DNA from 4 places in the Vibrio apostichopi genome. Region 2 is predicted to be linked to each of the others. Evidence: predicted binding sites of a transcription regulator. Region 2 holds the regulator's gene; each other region holds the start of a gene.
What was found. Region 2 encodes PurR, which represses purine synthesis genes. Its sites were predicted from a motif close to TNANGNAAACGTTTNCNTNA; they were not measured.
Positions count from the first base shown of each region.

Region 1: the regulator PurR is predicted to act here: its motif matches at 2,273-2,292, upstream of QUF19_RS12360 (NupC/NupG family nucleoside CNT transporter).
Region 3: the regulator PurR is predicted to act here: its motif matches at 1,838-1,857, upstream of purM (phosphoribosylformylglycinamidine cyclo-ligase).
Region 4: the regulator PurR is predicted to act here: its motif matches at 2,531-2,550, upstream of pckA (phosphoenolpyruvate carboxykinase (ATP)).

Region 1 is NZ_AP028067.1:2,782,332-2,786,548, forward strand. Features, by position in the region: gene QUF19_RS12355 (cation:proton antiporter) at 1-810, opposite strand, end outside; gene QUF19_RS12360 (NupC/NupG family nucleoside CNT transporter) at 1,027-2,226, opposite strand; gene QUF19_RS12365 (LysR family transcriptional regulator) at 2,432-3,352, opposite strand; gene QUF19_RS12370 (lytic murein transglycosylase) at 3,504-4,217, opposite strand, start outside.
Region 2 is NZ_AP028067.1:2,492,327-2,496,543, forward strand. Features, by position in the region: gene torR (two-component system response regulator TorR) at 1-636, opposite strand, end outside; gene torD (molecular chaperone TorD) at 925-1,572, shown strand; gene purR (HTH-type transcriptional repressor PurR) at 1,890-2,894, shown strand; cyclic di-GMP riboswitch class I at 3,065-3,150, shown strand; gene QUF19_RS11085 (TfoX/Sxy family DNA transformation protein) at 3,278-3,868, shown strand; partial or broken gene QUF19_RS11090 (IS3 family transposase) at 3,984-4,217, shown strand, end outside.
Region 3 is NZ_AP028067.1:2,911,722-2,915,938, forward strand. Features, by position in the region: gene QUF19_RS12960 (uracil-xanthine permease family protein) at 1-963, shown strand, start outside; gene upp (uracil phosphoribosyltransferase) at 1,125-1,751, opposite strand; gene purM (phosphoribosylformylglycinamidine cyclo-ligase) at 1,921-2,961, shown strand; gene purN (phosphoribosylglycinamide formyltransferase) at 3,082-3,768, shown strand; gene QUF19_RS12980 (class II glutamine amidotransferase) at 3,888-4,217, opposite strand, start outside.
Region 4 is NZ_AP028067.1:120,235-124,451, forward strand. Features, by position in the region: gene QUF19_RS00530 (AsmA family protein) at 1-579, opposite strand, end outside; gene pckA (phosphoenolpyruvate carboxykinase (ATP)) at 733-2,358, opposite strand; gene hslO (Hsp33 family molecular chaperone HslO) at 2,696-3,589, opposite strand; gene hslR (ribosome-associated heat shock protein Hsp15) at 3,608-3,994, opposite strand.

The DNA.
Region 1 (4,217 bases), 290 kb from region 2:
GGTCTCTTTGAACTCAATAATATCTTCAAGATCCAAGCCTTTCACGTTGGCAAGCCAAATCCCCATGATGGTCACGGTTAATAAGCCAGATTCTTCACTTAAGTCATTAGAAAAAGAGAACGCCGCCAGCATTAGCGTCAGGACTGCCACGTTCCGCAAATAGTGCGGAACCCAATGCCCTTGCAGCATTTTGGCAATCAAATAGCCACCGATGATCCCCAAGCCTAAACCGATGGCCAGAGTCAGCCCTAAGGCCGACAGGACATGGCCCGTAGGATCGGCTGAAGAGACAATGTATTCGTAAACGAGAACAGCAAACAGAGCGCCAATCGGGTCAATCACTATCCCTTCCCAGCGCAAGATACTGCCTAACGAAGATTTGGGTTGAATGCTGCGCAGCATGGGAACAATAACGGTTGGCCCCGTGACCACCACTAAGGCGGCAAACAACGCGGCTAATGGCCAACTGAAATCCACAAAGTAATGAGCACCAACGACAATGCACGCCCATGTAATCAACATACCGAAACTCACGAGGTGCGTCACCATGCGACCGTGACCTCTTATTTCTTTGAAGTTCAGGGTCAATGCACCTTCAAACAGAATGATGGCGACACCTAATGAAATCAGCGGAAATAGCACGTCACCAAAAATGGCATCGGGATTAAGGATGTTGAGACCGGGACCTAAAAGCAGACCGACAATAAGAAGAGGAAGAATAGCAGGTAGACGTAAGCGCCAGCCTAACAATTGACACGTTAAAGACAGCAGTCCAATTAACGCCAAGGATGAAGTAATCGACAAATCCATTTATGCCCCTAAAAGGTTTGCACCACACCCTGTGGTACAAACTTATTAACTGAATAAGAAAAACTACGTCATTACACTATAGGATCTCTTTATCACACTAACCGAATATTATTGTGATTAATCAGTCACTTTACTTATGGGGCAACACAGTATTAAAAATCTAACTGGGTACTTAGAACCCAGTTAGAAAACACTCATCAATTAACGAAGAGGGACTTAAAGAGAAAGCACCACACCAGCAATCGCTGCGCTCATTAAGTTGGCAAGTACACCCGCACAAATCGCTTTAAAGCCGTATTGTGAGATGAAAGAACGACGCTCTGGAACTAAGCTGCCCAAACCACCAATCAGAATTGCCATCGTAGAGATATTGGCAAAACCACATAGCGCGAAAGTAACGATCGCTTTTGAGTGTTCACTCAATGCGTCTTTTACGTCCATTAACTGAATGAAAGCCACAAACTCGTTGACAACGATTTTGTTACCGATCAGCGAACCAGCAACCACAGCCTCAGACCACGGCACACCGATCAGCCATGCAACGGGTGCGAACACATAACCTAGGATAAGTTCGAAGCTTAGGTTTACGCCAAACCAACCACCAACAATACCTAACAAACCATTCAGCATTGCAATCACACTGATAAAGGCCAGAAGTGTCGCACCCACTGCAACGGCAATACGAAGTCCAGACATAGCCCCATCTGCCATTGCCTCAACTACGTTTGTTGCTCGTGGAATTTCAACGTCAGACTCAATATTTTCTTGAGCCTCATCTGCGCTGCCTGGTACCAAAATCTTGGCCATCAATAGACCAGCAGGTGCAGACATGAATGCCGCAGCGATAAGGTAATTCAAATCAACACCAAGCGATGCATAACCCACTAACGTACCACCAGCAACAGAAGCTAAACCACACACCATCACGGCAAACAACTGTGAATCCGTCATATGCTTCAAGTAAGGTTTAACCACCAATGGCGCTTCGATCATGCCAACAAAAATATTCGCAGTAGCAGACAGTGATTCCGCACGACCTGTACCTAAGAACTTTTGCAAAGCACCGCCGATAAGGTTGATCACCTTTGGCATAAAGCCGATGTGGTACAAACCTGAAATCAGTGCAGAGAAAAAGATAATGATACCGAGAACGTTAATAGCGAAAACAAATCCGTTATTCGTGAGGCCACCAAATAGGAAGTTAATCCCCTCTTGACCGTAGTTGATCAAGCTAGACACCGCACCAGTAGCTGCATTCAGCACTTCTTTACCCATTGGCACATAAAGAACCAATAGCGCGAATGAAATTTGCAGTAAGAAAGCCAAAGAGACGGTTCTTAGCGGAATATTTTTTCTGTCCGTAGATAGTAACCAAGCGGCTACTAAAATAGTGATAATTCCAAGTAGGGAAGCCATATGCGTCAACCTAAAAGTTGTAGGTAGGAAAGGCGACGCATTGTATAGAGGAAATCGTTTGCGGCAAGGTGCGGTTGTTAATGTGATGTTGGGATTATCACTGCCTCACCTATGATTATATTAAAGCATTGAATTTTAATGATTTAACTTGCTTAAAAAGCATACTTTTTCCATATGGAAATTATATTTATAGATTAGGAAACAGTTAACGGTGCAGCTCAACACAGGTTTTGAGGTTTTCATCCCAATAAGTCGGCGATCCGATATGATCTTTAATGAACTCAATCACAGCTGAAAGCTTCTTCGGCATGTTCTTTCTACTCGGATATACAGCGTAAAATGGCATCAATTGGCTCGCTCGCCACTCCGGTAATACTTGGATGAGCTTACCTGTCCTAAACTCTTCTTTGACTAAGTAAGTCGCCAGATAAGCAACTCCCCAGCCTGACACAGCCGCGTCTCGTACCGCTTCAGCCAAATCCACTGAGTAATCGCCCGCCACTTTAACGCTGAGGTTTTCTTGGCCGTTATCAAATGCCCACGATGTGTAGTCTCGTTCACGGCTGCGATAGATAAGGCAGTTATGGTCAATAAGATCAGATGGCACATGAGGAGTCCCTGCCTTGATCAGATAATCCGGTGATGCCGCCACCACAAACTGGCTATCGGCTAAGCGCTGCGCAATATAACCTTCAGGCAAATCTTCATTGTTGGTGATCCAGAGATCCAAACGCTCTTCAATCATATCCACTTTGTAGTCGAACAAATGCACTTCGATTCTCAGCTGCGGATAGAGCTGTCTGAGCTGATCAATCGCAGGAATGATATGCAGTGTGCCAAATGACTGTGACAAGCCTACTCGCAATATCCCTGAGATATCATCTCGCTGGCTGTCCATATCCATTTGAGCCGCTTTCACGGTGTTGAACAGCTGCTCACAGTGCTGATAGAACACTTCCCCTGCTTCGGTTAGTGTCAGGCTGCGTGTGGTTCTTTGCACTAGCTTGATACCTATCGAGTCTTCGAGCAAAGCAACCTGCTTACTGATGTGAGACACCGACACATTCAAACTTTTTGCTGCACTGGTAAAGCCTTCATGCTTGATTAACGCATGGAATATCACCATCTGTGCGGCTCTATCTGTTAGCACAAGACCACCTTTAAAAATCTCTGAAATATAAAAGAAAAAGGACTCCGAAGAGTCCTTTAGTTCGTTCTGCCTATGGTAGGCCAAATGCTATCAAAGCGACCTAAATCAATTAACCAAATTAGGTCGACTAATCAAACTTAATTCTATCTGCTAGGTGGCTGACCGCCAACGCAAAGTAGTAAGAACGATTCCACTTCATTAACACATTGTAGTTGTTGTAAATGAGGTACGAACGGCCGGTTTCATCGTCTGGCATAATTAGCCAAGCTTTAATATCTTCATCAAGCGTTGGTAATGGACGATCGTCAAAGCGTTTAATACCGAGTTCAGACCACTCTTTTAAGTATTTCGCTTTGTCTTCACCTCGGCCTTGCATCTCGATAGACACGCTTGCCGGAACATGAACCTGACGGCCCCACGTATATTTGTCATCCCAACCTGATTGGCTGAGATAATTAGCCGCCGAAGCAAATACATCTTCTTCAGTGCCCCAAATATCTTTCTTACCGTCGCCGTTACCGTCAGCGGCATAAGCTAAGAATGAGCTTGGCATAAACTGAGGCTGCCCCATCGCGCCAGCCCAAGAGCCTTTCATCTCTTTGGGTGCAATATGGCCTTGGTCAAGAATCGTTAACGCTGCCATCGCTTCGCTACGGAACAACGCTTCTCTGCGCCCTTCGTAAGCCATGGTGGTTAAAGCATCGATAACACTGTAATTACCCGTGAACTTGCCAAAATTACTTTCTACGCCCCATAGAGCGACAATGAACCTTGGTTGAACACCGTACTCGTCACCAATACGCTTTAACGCTGTATAGTGTTCCTTATAGAGCGATCTTGC
Region 2 (4,217 bases):
CGCACGCATGCGACGGATTAACACGTCGATGGTTCGGTCATTTGGAGCATCCACTCGGTGGCTGATCATGTTCAAAATACGTTCACGACTTAACACTTGGTTAGGGTAAGAAGAAAGCGCAACGAGCAGCTCATATTCTGCTTTAGTCAGCTTAACTGGCTCACCGTTTTTACTTAAAGCACGACGAGGGATATCAAACGTCCACTCACCAAAACGAACCACAGATTCGTCTTCTGCTTCAACTGTCGCACCAACCGCTGTTTTACGAGCAGCAGCAATACGCCAAAGTAAGTTTTTAACTCGAACTAATAACTCGCGAAGTTCGAAGGGTTTAGTAACATAATCGTCTGCGCCCATTTCTAGGCCTACAATTTTGTCGATGCTATCCGTGCGTCCAGTAACTAAAATAATCCCAATGTCCGATTGACTGCGTAATTCGCGAGTTAGCATCAATCCATCTTCGCCTGGTAAGTTGATGTCTAGCATAATGAGGTCAACGTTGTTTTCTTCCAACACGTTTCTCATTTGAGCGCCGCTTTCCGCTTCACTCACTGTGTAACCTTCGTTCTGGAAATATCCAACCAGCTTACTGCGGGTTACCACATCATCTTCTACGACTAATACGTGATAGCTCATCTACACCACTTTTCTTATTTAATAGTTTCAGTAACCATTCTATTCATAACTAGTAACAATTCTAGTGGTACAGCAGATAAAAGCGAGAAACATGAATCTTTTTTGATACAAGACAATCTAAAACCTTGCTATTTATCGTCCATCGCAATTCAATATAGGCATTACGACTAACGAGTCACTTTGCGTTTAGCAAATAACCTTGTTATTGAGCCTTGGTGTGCTTATGCCCAAATGACTTCACGATGCTTGGGTATATAAACATCACAAGACTAAATCAGGATCTATGAAATGAAAGATACGAAAGCATTCAACGAACAAAGAGCTGAAATATACTGGTGGCTATCAAGCTTGTTCGCTAAAGAGCTCACACAAGAAGAACTCGATCACTACCACTCTGTTGAGATTCGTTCTTTTCTGACTGGTTTAGGCGAAAACGAAACACTTAAGCCTGCGATTGATAAACTGGTAGACGCATTGAACCGTCTACAAACACGTGAAGATGCCCAACTAGAACTGTCTGCTGACTTCTGCGATCTATTCTTAAAGACAGATAAACATGGTGCTCTACCTTACGCTTCAATGTATATCGGCGAAACGGGTCTGTTAAACGACAAGCCAGCCAAAGACATGGAAGACATCATGGCTAAGCACAACTTGGTGGTAAACCAAGATCTAAAAGAACCAGCCGACCACATTGCTATCGAACTTGATTTCCTTGGTAATCTCATCATCCGTTCAAATGAAACTGAGCTTGAAGAAGAATTAGAAAAATCGTTCGCTGTTCAACAACAGTTTATTGAACAACAACTTCTTACTTGGGTACCAAAGTTCAACGCTAGATGTCGTGAGATCGATTCATTCGGTTTCTATGCATCGGTTGCCTCTCTTCTCGTTGCCTTCTGTAATCTGGACACTCAGTATTTAGCGGGTGAATAAGATTCGCTGATGATTAAGTAAACAAATTCAATAAAATGTGACAATTCACCCAGATTTCTGGGTGAATTTTATTGCGAGTAATTTCTAGTCAGTCTAAAATTGTGACCGCAAACGATAAAATATGAAACATTCACGAAATGCTATGCTTATTTAAGTTCAGAGCATTTCGGTGTTAAGACAAGCCGCTCAATAGCGGTTTTTTGTTTTTTAGCACTTTAATACCCCAAAGAGCCCTACAAATTTAAGCTCTTAGTTAGGTAGCTTAACGGCTACTTTATTCCGTACTTTGGGAAAGTAGCTTCTAATAGGATAAAACCATGGCCACGATAAAAGATGTCGCTCGCTTAGCAGGCGTATCAACTACCACCGTTTCTCACGTAATCAACAAAACGCGTTTTGTTGCAGAAGCGACTCAAGAGAAAGTAAACAAAGCCGTTGACGAATTAAACTACGCGCCAAGTGCTGTTGCTCGTAGCTTGAAATGCAATTCAACACGCACTATCGGCATGCTAGTGACTCAATCAACAAACCTCTTCTTCTCTGAAGTGATCGATGGTGTTGAAAGCTACTGCTACCGTCAAGGTTACACTTTGATTCTGTGTAACACGGGTGGTATCTATGAGAAGCAACGTGACTACATTCGAATGCTTGCAGAAAAACGTGTAGATGGCATCTTGGTTATGTGTTCTGACTTAACAGAAGAACTTCGTGGCATGTTAGATCGCCATGCAGATATCCCAAAAGTTGTCATGGATTGGGGGCCTGAAACCTCTCAGGCTGATAAAATCATCGATAACTCTGAAGAAGGCGGCTACCTAGCAACTAAGTACCTGCTAGAACGTGGTCACACAAAGATTGCTTGTTTAAGTGGCCACTTAGACAAAGCAGCATGTGTAGAACGCATCGCGGGTTACAAACGCGCACTCAATGAAGCGAAGGTCACAACCGACGAAAAGCTCATCATTGAAGGTAACTTTGAGTGTGATACCGCTGTACTTGCGGCTGATAAAATTGCTCAGATGGAAGATCGCCCTACCGCTGTGTTCTGTTTTAACGACACAATGGCACTTGGCCTAATGAGTCGCCTGCAACAGCAAGGCATTCGTATTCCTGAAGATATTTCGGTTATCGGTTACGACAACATTGAACTTGCAGAATACTTCTCTCCACCATTGACGACGGTTCACCAACCTAAACGTCGTGTTGGTAAAAATGCATTCGAAATTTTATTGGAACGCATTAAAGATAAAGATCATGAAAAACGTGTCTTCGAAATGCATCCTGAAATTGTTGAACGAAGCACAGTTAAAACGTTAAATTAATTGATAAATCGAGTTTAATTTCATTAAGCGCACCTTTGGGTGCGCTTTTTTTATAAGCAGCCAAAATAAACCCAGTTGCATAACACCAAGATCATTAATTGAAGCAACATCACATTTTGAAATATCAGGTGTGAGCCTCATTCAACAAAAACTTTATTCTATTAAGTCAGTCACGCACAGGGCAAACCACTCGAAAGAGTGAGACGCAAAGCTTCCGGCCTAAACCACTCGTTGGTATGGTAGCGGGGTTACCGATGGCAAAATGCAGTAGTTACTAACAATTTAGTAATTTACGGCTTATTGACAATTTAATTGCAACATTTTGCTAATCTCTCGGACCTGCTTATTTGGTGGCGTAGTTCAAATACACCGAGATAAATAACATGGATAAACCGATACTAAAGGACTCAATGAAATTATTTGAGCCCCTAGGAAAAATAAAATCACGCTCAATGTTTGGTGGATTCGGGCTTTTTGCTGATGACACTATGTTTGCTCTGGTTGTAAATGACCAGCTGCACATAAGAGCGGACAAAGACACAACAAAGCAATTCGAGCAACAAGGGTTTCAACCATACGTCTACAAAAAACGTGGTTTCCCTGTCGTCACTAAGTATTTCGCATTGCCGGAAGGTTTGTGGCAAGACCAAGAAAAAATCTTGCAACTTGCTACGACGTCTCTGGGTTTTGCTAAAGAAGAGAAAGCTGAGCAGTCTTCTGCTAAGCCAACTCGACTAAAGGACCTCCCTAACCTTCGACTGGCTACCGAGCGTATGTTGAAAAAGGCGGGGATCGATTCCGTAGAATGTTTATATGAATCTGGCTCTGTAAACGCATTTAACGCCATCAAGGAATCGCATGCTTCCTCAGTCAGCATTGAGCTGCTTTGGGCGCTTGAAGGTGCGATCAATGGTACTCATTGGTCTGTAATACCGCAGCAACGTCGTGAAGAGCTTATCAGTCGCGTCAATTAATATTGTCAGTTCAAACTATCTACATAACTAAGCCGCATTCTTGCGGCTTTTTTTATAAAAGTTGTACCGTCCTAAATATGGTTGACACATTTCCAACATGAAATTGGAGAGTGTCATGAAAACAACAAGTAGACGTACTCAACGAGATTATTCTCTTGCCTTTAAATTGGCAGTCGTAAGCCAAGTTGAAAAAGGCGAAATGACTTATAAGCAAGCTCAAGAACGTTATGGGATCCAAGGTCGCTCTACCGTTTTAGTTTGGCTTCGCAAACATGGTCAACTAGATTGGTCTAAAGGAACAGAACAATCGAGAGCGTTAGGAGCGACTATGTCAAACTCTTCCTCAACT
Region 3 (4,217 bases), 420 kb from region 2:
GCGTTGATTAAAGTACGTGGCGTAGCCTTCATCCATAAGCTGCTTCCACCCGTCGTGGTTGGCCCTGTGATCATGGTGATCGGTTTAGGTCTTGCTCCTGTTGCGGTAAACATGGCGCTAGGTAAAACAGGCGACGGTGCAGTCCAGCTTATCGATGCAGACGCAGCATTGTGGATTTCATCTATTTCATTGCTAGTGACGATTGTCATCAGTGTGTTCTCGAAAGGCTTCCTTAAGCTACTACCTATCTTTGGTGGCATTGTCGCGGGTTACATCACAAGCTTGGTTTACGGTGTCGTTGATTTCACACCAGTTGCCCAAGCTGCTTGGTTAGCTCTACCTAACTTCACCGCGCCAGAGTTCAATATCAACGCTATCTTCTTTATGGTGTTTGTTGCGATTGCACCGGCCGTTGAACACGTTGGCGACATGCTTGCTATCTCTAACGTAACCGGCAAAGACTACCTTAAAAAACCAGGTCTACACCGCACGATCACAGGTGACGGTGTGGCGACGATTGCAGCTTCTATGCTGGGCGCGCCACCAAACACAACCTACAGTGAAGTAACAGGTGCGGTAATGCTGACGAAAGCATTTAACCCAGTAATCATGACTTGGGCTGCAGTAACAGCGATTGTTCTAGCACTGGTTGGTAAGTTAGGTGCTCTACTTCAAACGATTCCAGTTCCTGTAATGGGCGGCATCATGATTCTACTGTTTGGTTCAATCGCAACAGTCGGCCTGAACACCCTAATTCAGAGCAAAGTTGACCTACACAAATCACGTAACCTTGTGATTGTCGGTATTACTCTAGTATTCGGTATTGGCGGCATGGCATTTGGCATCGGTGACTTTAGCCTTCAAGGCGTAAGCTTATGCGGTATCGTGGCGATTCTACTGAACCTAGTCCTTCCTGAAGAGCTAGGCGACAACACCGTTGTAGATAAAGCGCAAATAGACTAACTGCAAATCAACGAACTAATAGAGGCTTGTTATACTCAGTAAAGAGCATCACAAGCTAGCAAGATCAAAAAAGGGAGAGCATCGAATGCTCTCCCTTTTTATTAATACGGCTAATTCAGCAAGTTAAGAAACGGTTTAGAGTCACTTACGCTGAAACCGAATTACTTAGTACCGAAGATCTTATCACCAGCATCGCCAAGACCAGGAACAATGTAGCCCTTGTCGTTTAGCTTCTCATCGATTGCAGCCGTGTAAAGCTCAACGTCTGGGTGCGCTTTTTCTAGAGCAGCGATACCTTCAGGAGCCGCTACAAGCACAAGAATCTTAAAGTGCTTACAACCTTTCTCTTTCATTAGGTCGATCGTTGCAATCATAGAACCACCTGTCGCAAGCATTGGATCTACCACTAGAGCAATACGCTCGTCGATGTTAGATGCAAGCTTGTTGAAGTATGGTACTGGCTCAAGCGTTTCTTCGTCACGGTAGATACCAACAACGCTGATACGTGCACTTGGGATGTGCTCAAGAACGCCGTCCATCATGCCTAGACCAGCACGCAAGATTGGCACTACAGTTACTTTTTTACCTTTAATTTGGTCAACTTCAACTGGACCGTTCCAACCATTAATAGTTACACGCTCAGTTTCAAAGTCTGATGTCGCTTCGTATGTTAGAAGGCTACCCACTTCTGTCGCTAGCTCACGAAAACGCTTAGTGCTAATCTCACCTTCACGCATCAGGCCAATTTTATGTTTTACTAGCGGGTGTTTCACTTCAACAACTTTCATTTCCAACTCCGGCAATATTTAAACAAACCTGTAGATTATACACGAACTCTAAGGTTATTTCAGAATCTTTATTCTAATAAAAAAAACCGCGCAAACGTTTGCTCTTGGTAATCAAGCCCTGTTAGAATAGCGCCGTTTTCACATCCAACTTAAGTTCGAGGACTATCCCGTGAGTGGTAATACTTCTTCTCTAAGCTACAAAGACGCTGGTGTTGATATCGACGCAGGTAATGCACTAGTAGACCGTATTAAAGGTGCCGTTAAACGCACTCGTCGCCCTGAAGTAATGGGCGGTATTGGTGGCTTTGGCGCCCTATGTGAACTTCCAACGAAATACAAAGAGCCAGTGCTTGTTTCAGGTACTGATGGTGTTGGTACTAAACTTCGCCTTGCTTTGGATATGAAAAAACACGACACCATTGGTATCGACCTAGTGGCAATGTGTGTGAACGATCTAATCGTTCAAGGTGGTGAGCCGCTATTCTTCCTAGACTACTACGCAACAGGTAAGCTAGATGTAGATACAGCAGCAGACGTTGTTTCAGGTATTGCTGAAGGTTGTGTTCAAGCAGGTTGTGCACTAATCGGTGGCGAAACGGCTGAAATGCCAGGCATGTACGAAGGCGACGACTACGACGTTGCTGGCTTCTGTGTTGGTGTTGTAGAAAAAGCTGACATCATTGATGGTACTAAAGTAGCAGCAGGCGACGCACTTATCGCTGTTGGCTCAAGCGGTCCACACTCAAACGGTTACTCTTTGATTCGTAAAGTTCTAGAAGTTTCTGGTGCTGATAAAAATGAAGAACTAGAAGGTCGCACTATCGGTGAGCACCTACTAGAACCTACTAAGATTTACATCAAATCGGCACTTAAGATGATTGCAGAGCATGACATTCATGCTATTTCGCACATCACAGGTGGTGGTTTCTGGGAAAACATCCCACGCGTACTTCCAGAAAGCACTAAAGCAGTGATTGATGGCAAGAGCTGGGAATGGCCTGCTATTTTCAGCTGGCTACAAGAGAAAGGAAACGTGGAGACATTTGAAATGTACCGCACTTTCAACTGTGGCGTAGGTCTAATTGTTGCTCTACCTAAAGATCAAGCAGACGCTGCTGTTGAACTACTGAAAGCTGAAGGCGAAAACGCTTGGGTTATCGGTGAGATCGCAAACGCTGAAGCTGGCGAAGAGCAAGTTGAAATTAAATAAGTGATACGTTCACTTACTTAGTTAATAAATGAGGACCTATTGGTCCTCATTTTGCTATTTAGCCCGCAGAAAACCTTAGTTTATGTAGGTAAATTGTAAATACTTTAGTTAACCAATCGCATGACCCACTCTATGAAGAACAGCCATTCTATGAATAACAGTCACTCTAAGAAAAACATCGTCGTTTTAGTCTCAGGAAGCGGAAGCAACTTACAAGCTATTTTGGATGCCTGTGACAACCACACGATTGACGCCTCTGTTAAGGCCGTTTTCTCAAATAAAGAGGATGCTTTTGGTCTAGAGCGCGCAAAATCAGCAGATGTTGACGCTCACTCGGTGAATCCAAAAGAATTTAACTCGCGTGAAGAGTTTGATCATGAATTGATGGTTCAGATCGATGCTTACCAACCCGACCTGATTGTACTCGCTGGCTACATGCGCATTCTGAGTTCAGAGTTTGTTCGTCATTACGCGGGTAAAATGATCAATATCCACCCTTCTTTGTTACCTAAATATCCAGGGCTGCACACCCACCAGCGTGCTATTGATGCTCAGGACAAAGAGCATGGCACCAGTGTCCACTTTGTTACCGAAGAGCTCGACGGTGGCCCTGTAATCTTACAAGCTAAGGTACCAGTATTTGAAGGGGATGATGCCGACATGCTAGCAAGCCGAGTGCTCACCCAAGAACACTGCATTTACCCTATGGTCTGCAAATGGTTCGCGGAAGATCGTTTATCAATGGCAAACGGACAAGCAATCTTAGACGGTAAACCATTAGGCAAGCACGGTTACGCAGAAGAGTAATTCGTCAGAAATCAAATCAAATCAAATCAAATCAAATCAAAAAAAGGCCGCTTACTGATTTATTAGTTCAGTAAGCGGCCTTTCTTTTATGCGTTTCAAAATAATACTATTCGGAATACTTAGCTCAATGGCTCAGTTGGTGCTTGGCTTGCAACCTTTTTAGGTGCGTAAGCAACATCTTCCAACGCTTTATGGTTATTGCCGATCAGCTCACCAAAATGAAACAGTGCGTATTCGCCTGGCTTCATCCTAAACCACTCTTCATTGCATGTTAGAGGCTGTGTTGCAACGACCGTAACCACATCATTTGGCGTAGTCTCTTCTTGGAAGTTTATCTCAACGTCTTCATCAATCAGGCTAGCATTACCAAAAGGCGCACGTCTTGTTATCCAGTATAAGTGATTCGTACAGTAGGTCATGACGTACTCACCATCGCTGAGTAGCATGTT
Region 4 (4,217 bases), 1.4 Mb from region 2:
CTTTAGATCGAGATCAATCAATAAGTTGTCAAAGGCTTCATCTTGCCAATAGAGTTGTGCGGCAGTGAGTTGTGTTTTTCCGTAGGGCAGTATTGAGCTGTGGTTATCCCAGGTGGGATCGGAGATCTGCAGGTCGATGCCACGCGCATTAAAGTCTGGTGTTGAAAAGTCTAAGTCATGAAGAGCGAGCTGGTGGAGCTTGATATGTTGCTGCGCGAACAAGGGATCGAGAATCTTTAGGTTATTGGTATCCAGTTGCAGGCCGCTGATCAAAACAGAATCCAACACTAATTGGGCTTCTGTTACAGAGTAAGGACTGAACCAGATATCGATCTTGTCGACGTACAGAGGTGGCTGCTTTTCTGGTTGGGCTTGAGGCAGGGTAATGCCCATTAAAGTGATGTGATAAGGCGCCTGATACTCAACATCCTCAATGAGTACAGGTTGTTCAATCGTATGCTTGATAAAAAAGTTAGCAACATCCGCACGGTATTGCGTCTGCAGGCTTAATAGCAACGCTGCGATAGTTGCAACGGCGATAGCCAACACAATGCCGAACACCATGAATACCTTTTTCATTCCCTGAAAGCCTTAAATTTCAATTGTCTCAAAACAGAGTGGAACAAAAAGGGTCAAGCATCAACAAAAAAGCCCCTCAAAAGAGGGGCTTGCTACAAAAATATCATTTTAAATTGGGCGTTCGCTTTTGGCTAAGCCCGAGCAGATGGTGGATTAGTCGAGTTGAGGACCAGCGGCAACCAGCGACTTACCTTCAGCGTTGTCTGTGTACTTATCAAAGTTGTTGATGAAGCGTTCCGCTAGATCTTTCGCTTTGCTTTCCCATTGTAGTGGGTCAGTGTACGTATCGCGTGGGTCAAGAATCGCAGGGTCAACATCGTGCAACGCTAGCGGTACTTCTAGGTTAAACATCGGGATAACCTTAGTTTCGGCTTGGTCGATTGAGCCATCTAGGATAGCGTCGATGATGCCACGAGTATCTTGGATCGAGATACGTTTGCCTGTGCCATTCCAACCAGTGTTCACTAGGTAAGCTTCAGCGCCAGCCGCTTCCATGCGCTTCACAAGCACTTCAGCGTACTGAGTTGGGTGAAGAGTTAGGAATGCCGCACCAAATGCCGCAGAGAACGTTGGTGTTGGTTCAGTAATACCACGCTCTGTACCTGCTAGCTTAGCAGTGAAGCCAGATAGGAAGTGGTATTTAGTTTGCTCCGGAGTCAGCTTAGATACTGGTGGTAGAACACCAAATGCATCTGCTGTTAGGAAGATAACTTTTTGAGCATGACCGGCTTTTGATACTGGCTTAACGATGTTGTCGATGTGGTGAATCGGGTAAGAAACACGAGTGTTCTCTGTTTTAGAACCGTCATCAAAATCGATAGAACCATCGCCACGAACCGTTACGTTTTCTAGCAGCGCATCACGACGGATTGCATTGTAGATTTCTGGTTCCGCTTCTTTAGATAGACGAATCGTCTTCGCGTAACAACCACCTTCAAAGTTGAAGATGCCATCATCGTCCCAACCGTGCTCATCATCACCTATTAGCTCACGCTTAGGATCCGTTGATAGGGTTGTTTTACCGGTACCAGATAGGCCGAAGAATATCGCTACATCGCCTTCTTCACCAACGTTAGCACTACAGTGCATTGAAGCAATGCCTTGCAGAGGAAGAAGGTAGTTCATCATTGCGAACATGCCTTTCTTCATCTCACCGCCGTACCAAGTACCACCGATGATTTGAACGCGCTCTGTTAGGTTGAAAGCAACGAAGTTTTCAGAGTTTAGACCCTGTTTTTCCCAGTTAGGGTTCGTTGTTTTAGCACCGTTCATTACCACGAAATCAGGTTCGAACGTTGCTAGCTCTTCGTCAGTTGGACGAATGAACATGTTCTTAACGAAGTGCGCTTGCCACGCTACTTCAGTGATAATACGTACACTTAAGCGCGTATCAGGGTTAGCACCACAGTAACCGTCAATGACAAACAGGCGCTTGCCAGATAGCTGAGTTGTCACAAGCTCTTTCAGCTCATCCCACACTTCAGTTGTAATTGGTTTGTTGTCATTTTTGCCTTGATCTGACCACCACATGGTATCGCGTGTAGTGTCATCTTTAACGATGTATTTATCTTTTGGTGAGCGGCCAGTAAAGATACCAGTGTCAACCGCAACAGAGCCTAGTTCCGTTACTACGCCTTTTTCGTAGCCTTCCAAACCTGGCAGTGTCTCTTCAACGAATAACTGCTCGTAGCTAGGATTACGAAGAACTTCAGTAACGCCAGTCAGTCCGTGCTTAGTTAGATCAATTTGTGCAGCCTTAGTATGTTCCATAACGGTCATAGGTGCTCCTTGTAGGATATTTTGTAGGGATTTTGTATTAATTTTTTATTGTTATCTGCTCACCATGCTAGCAACGAGACTCTGGGGAAACAGGGATACAGCTCAAAAAGTATCCATATTAATCTTGGGGTTTTAAGCGTCTCGTCACATATTGGCCTAACTAGTCTATCCTGTACGCAAACCTTTGCGCTAGGGGCGAGAACATTATTAATTGATTAAAATTAAGCGGTGATTTTATTACGAGATGTTACGGAGTTTGCGCTATTTTGATCACAAAAAAGGCCAGCTGAGCGCTGACCTTTGTGGGGTAAATTACGTGTTTTTGGTACGCTGTAAATTAATGAACCGTATTGTCGCCTTTATCTGCTGCTTCTGCGTACAGAGCGTCAACGTCGTTCTTATCAAAAGAGTAGTTTGTGCCACAGTAATCACAATGAAGAGCCACACTTCCTTCAGTGCTGATGATGTCGTAGATCTCTTCTTGAGCAACAGTAATGATAGCCGCACCGCTGCGTTGACGAGAACAACCACAGAAGAACTCAACCGGTTGTGGGGTAAATACCTGAACCTTCTCTTGGTTGTATAGACGGTACAACAGGTCATTTGCTTCTAGAGAGAACAACTCTTCATTTTTTACGGTGTCAGTTAACTGTTCTAGGTGTTCGAAGTCATCTGGCGTACCGGTACCGTCAGGCATAACCTGCAGCAGCATACCAGCAGCGTGTGCTTTGCTTTCATGTTCGCCCGTGCGTAGCCATAGACGAGTCTTTAGCTGTTCAGAGTTTGCGAAGTAACCTTCAAGTACTTCAGCAAGCGTGTCACCTTCAAGACCAACGATACCTTGGTAACGTTCACCTTTTTTAGGATCGATAGTGATCACTAGGTGGCCTTTACCCATCAGATCGTGCAGGCCAGCGTCGTCAGCAATGTCACCGTCAAAGCGAGCAACACCACGGATCTTCTGATCGTTATCGCCATTAATAACAGCGAGAGATACTGGGCCATCACCTTGCAGTTGCATCGTGATAGAGCCTTCAAACTTTAGAGTCGCCGTTAGTAGCGTCGTTGAAACCAGTAGCTCACCCAACAGCTTTTGTACTGGCGCTGGGTATTCCTTGCTAGAAATAATCTGTTGGTACGCTTCGTCCATTTGTACCAATTCACCACGTACTGATAGGTCTTCAAATAGGTAGCGATTTAAAACATTACTTGTAGACATTGGGTCTGCCATTTGGCTATTCCTTCTAGCTTATTGAGTCTTGAACTTGATGATGTCACGACGTTGCTTTTTGTCTGGGCGACGTTCTGGTGCTGGGCTATGAGCATTGAGCTTGCGCTGTTGTGCAAATTCTTCTCTTTTTGCCAAGCTTTCGGTGGTTTCTTCATAGAGTGTTTGAGCGACTGGCGCTCCGCCACGGTGTGCGGATATTTTCTCTATGGTGACCGTCTTTTCTTCATTACCTTGGCGCAGAGTAATTACTGCACCAAGTTCTACGATTTTGCTGGGTTTGCTGCGCTGACCATTATAGTGGACTTTGCCACCATCGACCATGTTGCGAGCAATTGAGCGAGTCTTATAAAAGCGTGCTGCCCACAACCATTTATCGAGTCTGACAGCTTCATTAGTCGTTTTCATATAGGACAGTGCCTTTTCAGTTAGAAATGAATGCGGTTTAACTGTAATGAACAGTGCGCAACATGTTTTTGATGATGATTTTCACATTAAGTAGAAGCTTTAAGTGGAGGCGGGTGGCATTTTTTTCAAGTCATATTACAAAATAGCCATGTTATGCCGATTTATAGATTTGCTATGATATAGTTCAGGATCTTATGCTTAAATAAGCTCGGTATCGAACGAA